3 linked regions of the Sinorhizobium fredii NGR234 genome follow. The protein of the gene in region 1 binds, or shares a complex with, the protein of each later gene. Links are inferred from orthologs where the notes say so. Each region holds a gene or a part of one and is shown on either strand. Other genes may lie near its edges.

Region 1 (5,923 bases):
AGAGGTTTTCACGCGCCGCCAGATCGGCCGCGAGGTGGTCGGACGCCTTGTCGGAGATCGTGTAGACCGTGGCACCGCGGATGTCCTTCTGCCTCAGCGTATCGGCATGGACCGAAATGAACAGGTTGGCGCCTTTCTGCCGGGCGATCTGGACGCGCTGCGGCAAGGACAGGAACTCGTCGCCGTCCCGCGTCAGGAAGGCTTCGATGCCGGCCTCACGGTTGAGCGTCGCCACCAGCTCGCGCGCAAAGGCGAGCGTGACGTGCTTCTCCTCCGTCTTGGTGACGCTGCCGATCGCGCCGGTGTCAATTCCGCCGTGGCCCGCGTCAATGGCAATGACGAATGCGCCCGGAGCCCTTGCCGGCGCAAGCGCCGGACGGTCGGTCTTGGCGGCGCGCACCGTTCCCGTCCACTGCTGATCACCGAGAAGCTTGTCGAAGCGGGCCCCGTCGATTTTCTCCGCATCGACGATAAGGCGGAAGCCCTTGCCGTCTTCCTCCGGCTTCACTTCCGCATGGGTCACTTCCGTCGGCCCCTTGGCGGACAGCACCAGCCGCGAGGCCCCCGCGCCCATCCCGCCATAGCGAATTGCGTCGAAGAGCCCGCGTGGCTCCAGGCTCTCCGGCTTCAGGCCAAAGGACGTCTCCGGCAGGTCGATGATGACGCGAACCGGATTGGCTACGTAATGAATGGAAAATTCGGGGCTGCGGTCGAATTCGATCACGAGCCGCGTGCGCGCATCGTCGCCGGCGACTCGCGCCCCATAGGCCAACAAAGGCGGCCCCCCGTCGGCGGCGCGCGCGGCGGGCAAAGGGGCAGCCATCGCCGCCACCAGGACGGCAATCGCATGGAAGGCACGACGCGCCAGGCGCTTCGCCTGCGGCCAGTGCAGCTCTGTTGCGCAAGGCTTCACCCGGGCTCCCCCATCGTCATTCGAGTTCCGGCGCAAGGCCCAGAGAGCCGCAACCATCGCTTACCCACCAATGAACCTTCATGGTTAACCAAACCTTGACGCAGCGTCACCGGAAGGGACCAATGCGACAGGTTCGAAACCGATGCAACGCTCTCCGAACACCAGATTTCACCCGGGCAAGCGAATCGATCAATATTGTGGCGGCAAAGGCTTTTCCCTTGCCAATGTGACATAGAAAACATAAAAGCGTCACAAGGAGAAAGTGTTGACGGGATAGAATCGTCGGCCGGGCAGCCGGAGCTTTGTAGAGGCTTGGCGCCAGCGAAGTGATCGAGCCGGAACAGCCGGTTGCAACCGTATCATGCTTCCGCGGCCGCAGGTGTTCATCCGCCGTCGCTGCATTTTCTCCCGTACACTGGATCGCAATTTCCGGCGGTGGCCGGAGTTCTTGATGGTGATTTTCACCGAATGCCCGCAAGTGGGCGTATTCATCGGGCCTCCCCTCGAGGCCCAGGACATTGGCATTCTTGTTTGGTCTTTGATGTGACTCAGCAGTATCGGTCAGGAGTAAGGAGGCCCCGGGACGAAATCGTTCCGGCTGCCGTCTGGCTGCTGCACCCTCACCTGCGCCAAACAGGACCTTTCACATCCGGCGCAGTTTCCGACGTGTTCGACAGCCTTCCACGCGAAGTGTCTCTGTCTGCCGTTCCTCTGCGCCGAGGAGCAGAGCTTAGATGGCAGAGAAAATGCTTATCGATGCGTCCCACTCAGAGGGGACGCGTGTCGTTGTCGTTCGCGGGAACCGCATAGAAGAATTCGATTTCGAATCGGAACATAAGAAGCAAATCCGCGGCAATATCTATCTGGCGAAGGTGACCAGAGTGGAGCCGTCGCTCCAGGCCGCCTTCGTGGACTATGGCGGCAATCGCCACGGCTTCCTGGCCTTCGCCGAAATTCACCCCGACTACTACCAGATCCCCCTCGCCGATCGTCAGGCGCTCTTGAAGGCGGAAGCCGAAGAGGCCCGCCGCGAGGAAGAGATCGAGCCGGTCGAAACGGCAAGCGAACAGGTCGTCGAGCCGCCGAAAGACGAGGCTCCGGCAGAGGCCGAGGCCCCTGGGGTAGCCGAAACGACGGAAGCGGCGACGGAAGTCCAGGCGGAAGCAGAGGCGGAAAAGCCCAAGGCCAAGCCGAAGCGCACCCGTCGGGCGAAAGCCAAGACCAGCGAACAAAAAGAAGAAGTCCAGGCCGACGCCAGCGACGAAGGCAGCAGCGGCGAAATGGCCGCAATGGTCGATGTCGACTCGATTTCCGAAGACGTGGATGCACGCCGCCGCCGCGACGATGATGACGACGATGACGACGGTCATGACGGCGAGAAGGAAATCATCGAGTCCGTCGGTGCCGAAGACGCGATGGAAGAAGTTCCGGACCGGCAGGTCCGCAAGCCGCGCAAGCAGTATCGCATTCAGGAGGTGATCAAGCGCCGGCAGATCATTCTCGTTCAGGTCGCCAAGGAAGAACGTGGTAACAAGGGCGCCGCCCTTACCACCTATCTCTCGCTGGCAGGCCGCTATTCGGTGCTGATGCCGAACACGGCACGCGGCGGCGGCATCTCCCGCAAGATCACCAACCTGCAGGACCGCAAGCGCCTGAAGGAAATCGCCCGCGGCCTCGACGTGCCGCAGGGCATGGGCGTGATCCTGCGCACGGCCGGCGCGAATCGCACCAAGGTCGAGGTCAAACGCGACTTCGAATACCTGATGCGCCTTTGGGAGAACGTCCGCACGCTCACCTTGAACTCGACTGCCCCATGCCTCGTCTATGAGGAGGGCAGCCTGATCAAGCGTTCGATCCGCGATCTCTACAACAAGGATATCAGCGAGATCATCGTTTCCGGTGAAGAGGGATACAAGGAAGCCAAGAGCTTCATGAAGATGCTGATGCCGAGCCACGCGAAGGTCGTGCAGCCCTATCGCGACGTGCATCCGATCTTCTCGCGTTCCGGCATCGAAGCCCAGCTCGATCGCATGCTGCAGCCGCAGGTGACGCTCAAATCGGGCGGCTACATCATCATCAACCAGACCGAAGCGCTTGTTTCGATCGACGTGAACTCCGGGCGTTCCACCCGCGAGCACTCGATCGAGGATACCGCCCTTCAGACGAACCTGGAGGCGGCCGAGGAAGTGGCGCGGCAGTTGCGTCTCCGCGATCTCGCCGGGCTTGTCGTCATCGACTTCATCGACATGGAGGAAAAGCGCAACAACCGCGCCGTCGAGAAGAAGCTCAAGGACTGCCTGAAGAACGACCGGGCGCGTATCCAGGTCGGCCGCATCTCGCATTTCGGCCTGCTTGAAATGTCGCGCCAGCGCATTCGCGCCTCGGTGCTCGAAAGCACGATGCAGACCTGCCCGCATTGCAACGGCACGGGTCATGTCCGCTCGCAGTCTTCGGTCGCGCTGCATGTCCTGCGCGGTATCGAGGAGCATCTGCTCAAGAATACCACACACGACATCGTGGTCCGTACGATCCCGGAGATCGCGCTTTACCTGCTCAATCAGAAGCGCGGCACGATCACCGATTACGAGCGCCGCTTCGGCGTCTCCATCATTATCGATGCCGATGCCCATGTGGGCGCTCAGCACTTCGCGATCGACCGGGGCGAACCGGTCGAGAATCCGGTGAAGATCGAACAGCTCCTGCATTTCGCGCCTGAACCGGAAGACGAAGACGAAGACGTCGTCATCGAGGAAGATCTCGACGAGGAAGAAGCGGAGGAAATCACCGCCGAACGCCGGGAGCAGCCTAAGGCCCAGCCGTCCGACGATCAGGGCGGGCGCAAGCGCAAGCGTCGTCGGCGCCGGCGCGGCAAGGGCGCAGGCCAGACCCCGGAATCCGTCGCGGCCGAAGCCGAAGACATGGCCGATGGCGCCGTTGACGAAGCCGACGAGAGCGAGGACGAGGGCGAGGCTCAGGACGCCGCAACGGCAGACGGCGACCAGAAGCGCAAGCGCCGCCGTCGCGGCAAGCGGGGCGGCCGCCGCAACCGCGAAGCCGAGGGTGAAGCCGGTCTCGCGACGGAGGCCGGTGAAGAGTCGGCTGATGCCGAGGCAGGGGCGGAAACCGAAGAGCCGGATTTTGCTGCAGCCGCGGCCGTCGAGCATGCCGTGGAGGTCGCTCCGGCGGAAGCCGAAGTCCCGGTCGTGGAAGCAGCAAAACCGGCAAAGCCGAAGCGCAGCCGCAAGAAAGCCGTCGCGGTCGAGGCAGCAGCGGAAAATGCCGACACGGCCGCCGAACAGGCTGTCGAAGCGCAGCCGGACGAAACCGTTCCTGCTGCAGTGGAGGACGCCGTCGCGGACCTGGAGGCTGCCAAGCCGGCGCGCTCGAACCGCGATCTGACGACGATTGCCTCCGAGCCCGTCGTCACGTCGAATGTCGCCAAGGGCGACGGCAACGAAGAAGAATCGGCGAAGCCGAAAAAAGGCGGCTGGTGGCAGCGCCGCGGTTTCTTCTGAGAAAGCACAGGCTTACCAAACGAAAGGCCCGGAGGTTTCCGGGCCTTTTTTGTTTGTGATCGTCGACTGCGCAGCCTGGAAGTCTCGCTACTTCAACCAGTTCGCAATGCGGTCCATCGCTTCGGCCATATCGGCAGCCGAACCCGCATACGAAAAACGCATGGTGCGATGCCCCTCGAGCGGATCGAAATCGAAGCCGGGTGTCGCGGCGACGTTGATCTCGGCCAGCATGCGGCGGGCGAAGGCCATGCTGTCGTTGGTGAAGCGGCTGGCATCCACATAGGCATAGAAGGCGCCGTCCATCGGCGAGGCTATGGACAGGCCCAACTCGGGCAAGCGCCTCATCAGAAGATCGCGGTTGGCGGCATAGGCCCGCTTGTAACCGTCCAGTTCCTCCTGCGCGCCAAGCGCCGCCTCCGCGGCAATCTGCGAAAGCTCCGGCGGCGAGATGTAGAGGCTTTGGGCGATGCGCTCGAAGACACGGATCTGATCTTCCGGCAGCACCATCCAGCCAATGCGCCAGCCGGTCATGCAATAGTACTTCGAGAACGAGTTGATGACGATCGCGTCGTCGGCGATCTCCAGCGCCGAGGTCTCTTCGCCAGCGAAGGTCAGACCGTGATAGATCTCGTCGGAGATGAAGGCGATCGACTGGGCACGGCAATAGTCGGCAAGCGCCTTCAGACGAGCCCTTCCCGTGACGGTGCCGGTCGGGTTTGCCGGACTGGCGAGAAGCACGCCCTTCAGGGGCTTGCCGGCTTGCGCCGCCGCCCGCTCCAGGCTTTCGGGCGTGAGCGTGAAGCCGGTTTCGGCATTTGCTTCAATCTCGACCACGCTCAAGCCGAGGGCGGCCATGATGTTCCGATAGGCGGGGTAGCCGGGCCGGGCGATGGCAACGCAATCGCCCGGATCGAAGAGAGCCAGGAAGGCAAGATTGAAGCCGGCCGAGGAGCCAGTGGTGACGGCGATCCGCTGCGGATCAAGCGCGATGCCGTGGCGGCTCTGATAGTGGGCGGCGATCGCCCGCTTCAGGGAAAGGGTGCCAAGGGCGTCGGTATAGCCAAGGCGGCCATGCTCCAGCGCCCGCCGCGCCGCCTCGCGCGCCGCCTTCGGGGCGGGATGGGCCGGCTGGCCGACCGCCATCGAGATGACCGGATGGCCGGCATCGCGACGCCGCGTCGCCTCTGCCAGGACATCCATGGCGTGGAACGGTTCGACGGCGCTGCGTTTCGACATCTGTGCCAATGGCTGATCCTCACAAGTTGGCTGGCGTCCCGCCCCTTTGCCCGATCGCTTTACCCATCACAAGTATGGGAGCGCCGCAATTCGGCCGATTTTGCCGTTTCGTTTCGCGCCCGCGCACCCTATGCTCGCACCTACGGCGGGTCGCTGCTGCATGTCTTTGTCCTGCGAAGATGCGTTGACGCGGCGGTGCGAAATGGGCGACAGACAGGTACGAGAAGACAACGAGGGAATGATGACGCTCAAGAAGAAG
Region 2 (4,308 bases), 2.6 Mb from region 1 along the record:
CTCGACTATCTGAAGAAGAAAGACGAAGCGCGCTACAGCAAGCTGATCGGTGCCCTCGGCATCCGTCGCTAAACGACTGTCCGGCGGGTCGCTCGGCGATCCGCCGGCTTTTTTATTTGGGCGTTGAGCGCCCGCCAATACTCTCCCTGGGCGCCGGAGGCGCCTAGAACGGAGAGATGTCCAGCGAGCCGGATGGGCCGGTATCGCGGATCAACCGATGGCCCGTCATGGGGCAGGATTGCAGGATGCTTCGGCGCCTGCTTGCCGAAGCGCTTCCATGCGGGTGAGCGCGGCAAAGCGGTGAGCGGCCGGTTCCATTTGAAGCCTCCCGTTGTCTTGCCCGTGATGCGCCACACCATGCGGCACCAAGATCGCCTGCGCTGCAACAGCCGCGGACGATCTCCCGCACATGAAGGACAGAACATGTTCGAGACCCACAAGGTAGAAATCGAATGGGCTGGGCGTCCGCTCAAGCTCGAAACCGGCAAGATCGCCCGCCAGGCCGACGGCGCCGTTCTCGCCACCTACGGCGAAACCGTCGTGCTCGCCACGGTCGTTTCCGCCAAGGCACCGAAGCCCGGTCAGGATTTCTTCCCCCTGACCGTGAACTATCAGGAAAAGACCTATGCCGCCGGCAAGATCCCCGGCGGCTATTTCAAGCGTGAAGGGCGCCCGAGCGAAAACGAGACGCTCGTCTCGCGCCTGATCGACCGGCCGATCCGCCCGCTCTTCCCGGACGGCTACAAGAACGACACCCAGGTGATCGTCACGGTCATGCAGCATGACCTCGAAAACAATCCCGATGTCGTTTCCATGGTTGCGGCCTCCGCGGCGCTGACGCTTTCCGGCATCCCCTTCATGGGACCGATCGGCGGTGCCCGCGTAGGCTACATCAACGGCGAGTATGTGCTGAACCCGCATCTCGACGAAATGGACGAATCCTCGCTGGATCTGGTCGTCGCCGGCACGCAGGAAGCCGTGCTGATGGTCGAGTCGGAGGCCAAGGAACTGCCGGAAGACGTCATGCTCGGCGCGGTCGTTTTCGGCCAGCAGGGCTTCCAGCCGGTCATCGACGCGATCATCAAGCTTGCCGAAGTCGCCGCCAAGGAGCCGCGCGAATTCGATCCGGAAGATCATTCCGCCCTCGAAAACGCCATGCTGGCAATCGCCGAGGACGAACTGCGCAACGCCTATAAGATCACCGAAAAGGCTGCCCGCTACGCCGCGGTCGACGCCGTCAAGGCCAAGGTCAAGGAGCACTTCCTGCCGGAAGGCATCGAGAACCCGGCCCATACGGCCGAGGAAATCGGCTCGGTCTTCAAGCACCTGCAGGCCAAGATCGTCCGCTGGAACATTCTCGACACCAAGAGCCGCATCGACGGCCGCGATCTCGAAACCGTTCGCCCGATCGTCTCTGAAGTCGGCCTTCTGCCGCGCACGCACGGTTCGGCGCTGTTCACCCGCGGTGAAACGCAGGCGATCGTCGTTGCCACGCTCGGCACAGGCGAAGACGAACAGTACGTCGATTCCTTGACTGGCATGTACAAAGAACGCTTCATGCTGCACTACAACTTCCCGCCCTTCTCGGTCGGCGAAACCGGTCGCATGGGCTCCCCGGGCCGCCGCGAAATCGGTCACGGCAAGCTCGCCTGGCGCGCTATTCGCCCGATGCTGCCGGAAGCCGAGCAGTTCCCTTACACGCTGCGCGTCGTTTCGGAGATCACCGAATCGAACGGCTCCTCCTCGATGGCAACCGTCTGCGGCACCTCGCTGGCACTGATGGATGCCGGCGTGCCGCTCGCCAAGCCGGTCGCCGGTATCGCCATGGGCCTGATCAAGGAAGATGAGCGCTTTGCGGTTCTCTCCGACATCCTCGGCGACGAAGACCACCTCGGCGACATGGACTTCAAGGTTGCGGGCACCGAAGCCGGCATCACCTCGCTGCAGATGGACATCAAGATCGAGGGCATCACCGAAGAGATCATGGGCATCGCGCTCAACCAGGCCAAGGGCGGCCGTCTCCACATCCTCGGCGAAATGGCCAAGGCCATATCCGAGAGCCGCGGCCAGCTCGGCGAATTCGCGCCGCGCATCGAAGTGATGAACATTCCGGTCGACAAGATCCGCGAAGTCATCGGCTCGGGCGGCAAGGTCATCCGCGAAATCGTCGAGAAGACCGGTGCCAAGATCAACATCGAGGACGACGGCACCGTCAAGATCGCTTCCTCTTCCGGCAAGGAGATCGAAGCGGCTCGCAAGTGGATCCACTCGATCGTCGCCGAACCGGAAGTCGGCCAGATCTATGAGGGAACGGTCGTCAAGACCGCCGATTTCGGCGCCTTCGTCAACTTCTTCGGCGCCCGCGACGGCCTCGTCCACATCTCGCAGCTCGCCTCCGAGCGCGTCGCCAAGACGACCGATGTCGTCAAGGAAGGCGACAAGGTCTGGGTCAAGCTGATGGGCTTCGACGAGCGCGGCAAGGTTCGCCTTTCCATGAAGGTCGTCGACCAGGCGACCGGCAAGGAAGTCGTCGCCGAGAAGGGCGAAAAGAAGGACGGCGGCGAAGCGGCTGAATAAGCCGGCTTCAGCCAGTTGAGACGGGGCGCGGAGCGGATGGCTCCGCGCCCCTTTCTTGTAAGACGAATGGAAACGACCCATGAGCCGCGACGCGCTGAAAACCCTGTTCCACCCCTTCGAAACCGGTATCATCGATCCGCCGGGGGAAGGCGAGCGTGTGCTCTTTCTCGGTGCCGAGGCGGGCTACAGGCTGCCCGAGGGCTTCGTGGCACCGATTTCCGCCGTGCAGCCCCTGCGGCCGCTCTATCGGGCCCTTGAGGCGATGCGGGCCGATGTGAGCCCTGTCGTTGCGGGCGAGGACTATGACGTCGCTCTGGTGCTCTGCGGCAAACACAAGGGCGAGAACGAGGACCGCATCGCCGAGGCGCTGAAGCGCACGCGCGAGGGCGCCCTCATCGTCGTTGCCGGCAGCAAGGAAGACGGCATCCAGTCGCTGAAGAAGCGCGTCGCCAAATTCGAATGGGATGGCGACCATCTGCCGAAGTACCACGGCGTCGCCTTCTGGTTCACGCGGCCGGAGGATGTGGCCGATGCCATCCAGAAACTCGCCAAGGCTCCGGTGCGGGTGGACGATGTCTTCGAGGCAGCACCAGGCATGTTCTCGCATGATCGCGTCGACGCCGGTTCGGAACTTCTCGCCTCGCGCCTGCCGAAGGATTTCACCGGCCATGCGGCCGACTTCGGCGCCGGCTGGGGTTATCTTTCCGTGATGCTGGCGCAGGCCTCCCCCGGGCTCAAGGGCATCGATCTGTTCGAGGCCGATCACGAGGCGCTGGAAGCGGCGCGCCGCAACGTGAAGGCGAACGCGCCGACAACCCCGGCGCGTTTCTACTGGCACGACCTGACCAGTGAGGAAACCCGCGACAAATACGACCTGATCGTCATGAATCCGCCCTTCCACGAGGGGCATGCCGCCGAGCCGGCGATCGGGTCAGCGATCATCAAGGCGGCGTTGAAGGCGCTAAAGCAGGGCGGCAGGCTCATGCTCGTCGCAAATCGCGGCCTGCCTTACGAGCAGGTCCTGGCAGAGAACGCCAAGGAGTATGGCGAGACCTGCCGCAATGCGCGCTTCAAGGTGCTCTGGGCGAAGCGCTGAACGGCGATACCTGAAGACGACCCTTTTCCCGGTCTCCGCCCCTCATCCGCCTGCCGGCACCTTCTCCCCGCAAGCGGGGCGAAGGGACTCGCCGCGAGCTCTCAGTTCCCTGTCCCCGGGTGCGGGGAGAGGTTAGTCCTCGGGTTAAACCCGAGGAGAGGGGCAATCTTCAAAGGTCCTGGTAAAGGCGCGAGCCTGGAGAGTGCGTCTACTCCGAGTCGGCGACGCGCAAGGTCTCGAGCGCCGGCATCGAGGTGATGTTGTAGCCGGAATCGACGTAGTGGATTTCGCCGGTGACGCCGCGGGAAAGGTCCGAAAGCAGGTAGAGGGCCGAACTGCCGACGTCCTCGATGGTGACGGTGCGGCGGAGCGGCGAGTTCTTCTGCTGCCAGGAAAGCATGGCACGGGCATCCGAAATGCCGGCGCCCGCCAGCGTGCGGATCGGGCCGGCCGAGATGGCGTTGACGCGGATGCCGCGCGCGCCGTAATCGGCGGCGAGATAGCGCACCGAGGCTTCGAGCGCCGCCTTGGCGACGCCCATGACGTTGTAGTTCGGCATCACCCGCACCGAGCCGCCATAGGTCAGCGTCAGCATCGTGCCGCCGTCGCTCATCAGTTCGGCGGCCCGCCTGGCG
Region 3 (4,183 bases), 140 kb from region 1 along the record:
GCCTTGAGAAGGCGATGGAGATCTTTGCCGATCTCAAGCGCGAATTCGGCTTTCCGGTGCTGACCGACGTCCATACGGAAGAACAGTGCTCGCAAGTCGCCGGGACCATCGACATCCTGCAGATCCCGGCCTTCCTGTCGCGCCAGACCGACCTGCTCGTCGCGGCGGCGAAAACAGGGCGCGCGATCAACGTGAAGAAGGGCCAGTTTCTCGCGCCCTGGGACATGAAGAACGTGCTCGCCAAGTTCACCATGAGCGGCAATCCGAACGTGCTTCTCTGCGAGCGCGGCGCGTCCTTCGGCTACAACACGCTCGTTTCCGACATGCGCTCGCTGCCAATCATGGCGGGGCTCGGCGCGCCCGTGGTCTTCGACGCGACCCATTCGGTGCAGCAGCCTGGCGGGCAGGGCGGCTCCTCGGGCGGCCAGCGTGAGTTCGTCGAGACCTTGGCGCGTGCGGCTGTCGCTGTCGGCGTCGCCGGCGTCTTCATCGAGACGCATGAGGACCCGGACAGCGCCCCCTCCGACGGCCCGAACATGGTGCCGCTCAAGGACATGCCGCGTCTCCTCGAAAAGCTGCTCGCCTTCGACGCGATATCCAAGGCCTGAAGCCGGCGCATGAAATATTCATGAACTGCGATGCCGCTCGGGACATTGCCACCGGCGCGCCATTGTAATTTCAGGGCCATGAATTAAGACAGGCCCACCATTATCATCGTCCACAAGCAGGGAAGAGATCATGACTGCAATCATCGACATCATCGGCCGCGAGATTCTCGACAGCCGCGGCAACCCGACCGTCGAGGTCGATGTCCATCTCGAAGACGGCAGTTTCGGCCGCGCCGCCGTTCCCTCGGGCGCTTCGACCGGCGCGCATGAAGCAGTCGAACTGCGTGACGGCGGTACCCGCTATCTCGGCAAGGGCGTCGAGCGCGCCGTCGACGCCGTCAACGGCGAGATCTTCGAAGCGATCGGCGGTCTCGACGCCGAGAACCAGATCCAGATCGACAAGACGATGATCGAGCTCGACGGCACGTCGAACAAGTCGCGCCTCGGCGCCAACGCTATTCTCGGCGTGTCGCTTGCCATCGCCAAGGCCGCCGCGGAAGCTGCCGGCCTGCCGCTCTACCGCTATGTCGGCGGCCCGAATGCACATCTCCTGCCGGTTCCGATGATGAACATCATCAATGGCGGCGCCCATGCCGACAACCCGATCGACTTCCAGGAATTCATGATCATGCCGGTTGGCGCCGAGACCCTGAAGGACGCCGTCCGCATGGGTTCGGAAGTTTTCCATACGCTGAAGAAGCAGCTCGCCGCCGAAGGCCACAACACCAATGTCGGCGACGAGGGCGGCTTCGCGCCGGGTCTCGCCTCGGCTCCGGCAGCACTCGACTTCATCATGAAATCGATCGAGAAGGCCGGCTACAAGCCGGGCGAAGATATGTATGTCGCGCTCGACTGCGCCTCGACCGAATTCTTCAAGGACGGCAAGTATGTGCTCGAAGGCGAAGGCCGTACGCTGGAGCCGGGCGCGATGGCCGAATACCTCGCCGAACTCGCTGGAAAGTACCCGATCATCTCGATCGAAGACGGCATGGCCGAAGACGACTGGGACGGCTGGAAGGCGTTGACGGACCTCATCGGCAACAAGTGCCAGCTTGTCGGCGACGACCTGTTCGTCACCAACTCGGCGCGCTTGCGTGACGGCATCAAGATGGGTGTCGCCAACTCGATCCTCGTCAAGGTCAACCAGATCGGTTCGCTTTCCGAAACGCTGGATGCCGTCGAGACGGCGCACAAGGCCCGCTATACCGCCGTCATGTCGCACCGCTCCGGCGAGACCGAAGACTCGACGATCGCCGATCTCGCGGTCGCCACAAATTGCGGTCAGATCAAGACCGGCTCGCTGGCCCGTTCCGACCGGCTCGCCAAGTACAACCAGCTGATCCGCATCGAGGAGCAGCTCGGCCTGCAGGCGGCATATGCGGGCCGCTCGATCCTGCGCGGTTAAGCAAAAGACGTCTGGCTACCGCGCGGCCCCTCATCCCGCTGCCGCGACCTTCTCCCCCTTGCGGGGAGAAGGGAGATGCCGCGCCGCCTCAGTCCCCTCTCCCCGCGAGCGGGGAGCGGGTTAGTCCTCGGGTTAAACCCGAGGAGAGGGGCGATCCGCCACATCTCGATCGACGATTTAGTATCCAAAACCCGCCCGCCTCACGGCCGGCGGGTTTCCCTTTCCTTGCCGTTCATGGTCAACGGTCGGTTAATCAATCGACGCTAGTCTGCCTTGGTATTGCGTAGCAGGGCATTGACGATGTGGACACGGCATCACAAGAAACGGAGACTGGGGCGGCTGGTAGTGCCGGTGATCGCGGTCGCCTTTCTATCCTACTTCGGCTATCATTCGATCCATGGCGGTTACGGCTTGAGGGCGACGGAGGAGTTTGATCGCCAGATCGCCGAGCGGCAGGCACGGCTGGACGAGCTTACTCAGAAGCGGCAAATCCTGGAAAAGGAGGTCGAACTGATGAGTGACGGTTCGTTGGAAAGAGACATGCTGGATGAGAAGGCTCGCCTCGCGCTCAACATGTCGCGCAGCGATGAGATCGTTATTTTTCACCGCCCGGCGAATTAACTGAAATTCAGTTAACTAAAAATAATGATTTAAAATCAGTGCATTACACAGAATGATAGCCATGCAAATATGGCATTGCTGCGGCGCTCTTCTTTCCCTATGGTAGCCCACCAAAGGCTAACCATTGGGAGGAATGAATGGCTCCGCGAAAAACCGCGTCCGTCTCCAGCCGCAAGGCCGCTGCCAAGACGTCCAAGAAGGACTTCGCCGGCGGTACGATCGCCGAATTTTCCAAGGAAGATGAATTGAAGGCCTATCGCGAAATGCTGCTGATCCGGCGTTTCGAGGAGAAGGCCGGCCAGCTTTACGGCATGGGCTTCATCGGCGGCTTCTGTCACCTCTATATCGGTCAGGAGGCGGTCGTCGTCGGCATGCAACTGGCGCTGAAAGAGGGCGACCAGGTCATCACCGGTTACCGCGACCACGGCCATATGCTGGCCTGCGGCATGAGCGCCCGCGGCGTGATGGCCGAGCTTACCGGTCGCCGCGGCGGTCTTTCCAAGGGGAAGGGCGGCTCGATGCACATGTTCTCCAAGGAAAAGCATTTCTATGGCGGTCACGGCATCGTCGGCGCGCAGGTATCGCTCGGCACCGGCCTTGCCTTTGCCAACAGGTATCGCGGCAACGACAATGTCAGCCTCGCCTATTTCGGTGACGGCGCCGCCAACCAGGGACAGGTCTACGAGAGCTTCAACATGGCGGCGCTCTGGAAGCTGCCGGTAATCTACATCGTCGAGAACAACCGATACGCGATGGGCACCTCCGTGTCGCGCGCTTCGGCGCAGACCGATTTCTCGCAGCGCGGCGCTTCCTTCGGCATTCCGGGCTATCAGGTCGACGGCATGGATGTGCGCGCCGTCAAGGCTGCGGCCGACGAGGCTGTCGAACATTGCCGCTCCGGCAAGGGACCGATCATCCTGGAGATGCTGACTTATCGCTATCGCGGCCACTCGATGTCCGATCCGGCGAAATATCGCTCGAAGGATGAAGTGCAGAAGATGCGCTCGGAGCATGATCCGATCGAGCAGGTGAAGGCCCGCCTCGTCGAAAAGGGCTGGGCGAGCGAGGACGAACTGAAGCAGGTCGACAAGGAGGTTCGCGACATCGTCGCCGACAGCGCCGATTTTGCCCAGTCTGATCCGGAGCCGGATGTAGCCGAGCTCTATACCGACATCCTGCTTTGATCCGGGGAGGGACGAATATGCCAGTAGAAATTCTCATGCCTGCCCTTTCCCCGACGATGGAGGAAGGCACGCTCTCCAAGTGGCTGAAGAACGAGGGCGACAAGGTCGCCTCGGGCGACGTCATTGCCGAGATCGAGACCGACAAGGCGACGATGGAAGTCGAAGCCGTCGACGAGGGCACGATCGGCAAGCTGCTGATCGCCGCCGGCACCGAAGGCGTCAAGGTCAATACGCCGATAGCCGTGCTGCTCCAGGACGGCGAAGCCGCCGGCGATATCCCCGCCGCCAAGGCGGAAGCGCCGAAGCCGGCAGCGGCCGAAGCTCCGGCGCCGGCCGCGGCCCCCGTCGCGGCCCAGCCGAAGGCG

Evidence for each region.
Region 2: the proteins of NGR_RS16850 (region 1) and pnp are in contact, whole or in part, in a cryo-EM structure (PDB 9QH0), measured with the Escherichia coli proteins. The link is inferred for Sinorhizobium fredii NGR234 from one-to-one orthologs.
Region 3: the proteins of NGR_RS16850 (region 1) and eno are in contact, whole or in part, in a solved structure (PDB 2FYM), measured with the Escherichia coli proteins. The link is inferred for Sinorhizobium fredii NGR234 from one-to-one orthologs.

What each region holds. Positions count from the first base shown.
Region 1 is NC_012587.1:1,174,409-1,180,331, reverse strand. What follows is about bases 1,322-4,628. They hold NGR_RS16850 (Rne/Rng family ribonuclease), read left to right. Parts: upstream 1,322-1,647; coding sequence 1,648-4,428; downstream 4,429-4,628. Other genes in these bases: NGR_RS16845 (pyridoxal phosphate-dependent aminotransferase), read right to left, coding at 4,516-4,628. Outside these bases: NGR_RS16855 (N-acetylmuramoyl-L-alanine amidase), read right to left, coding at 1-823; more of NGR_RS16845, read right to left, coding at 4,629-5,673; NGR_RS16840 (DsbA family protein), read left to right, coding at 5,906-5,923. UniProt on the Escherichia coli protein: Endoribonuclease that plays a central role in RNA processing and decay. Required for the maturation of 5S and 16S rRNAs and the majority of tRNAs. Also involved in the degradation of most mRNAs.
Region 2 is NC_012587.1:3,790,458-3,794,765, forward strand. The notes cover bases 1-3,000. They hold pnp (polyribonucleotide nucleotidyltransferase), read left to right. Parts: upstream 1-423; coding sequence 424-2,577; downstream 2,578-3,000. Other genes in these bases: rpsO (30S ribosomal protein S15), read left to right, coding at 1-72; NGR_RS28980 (class I SAM-dependent methyltransferase), read left to right, coding at 2,657-3,000. Outside these bases: more of NGR_RS28980, read left to right, coding at 3,001-3,673; enoyl-ACP reductase FabI, read right to left, coding at 3,882-4,308. UniProt on the Escherichia coli protein: Involved in mRNA degradation. Catalyzes the phosphorolysis of single-stranded polyribonucleotides processively in the 3'- to 5'-direction. Also involved, along with RNase II, in tRNA processing.
Region 3 is NC_012587.1:1,320,030-1,324,212, forward strand. The notes cover bases 1-2,875. They hold eno (phosphopyruvate hydratase), read left to right. Parts: upstream 1-738; coding sequence 739-2,013; downstream 2,014-2,875. Other genes in these bases: kdsA (3-deoxy-8-phosphooctulonate synthase), read left to right, coding at 1-608; NGR_RS17675 (FtsB family cell division protein), read left to right, coding at 2,314-2,634; pdhA (pyruvate dehydrogenase (acetyl-transferring) E1 component subunit alpha), read left to right, coding at 2,772-2,875. In the rest of the region: more of pdhA, read left to right, coding at 2,876-3,818; NGR_RS17685 (pyruvate dehydrogenase complex E1 component subunit beta), read left to right, coding at 3,836-4,183. UniProt on the Escherichia coli protein: Catalyzes the reversible conversion of 2-phosphoglycerate (2-PG) into phosphoenolpyruvate (PEP). It is essential for the degradation of carbohydrates via glycolysis.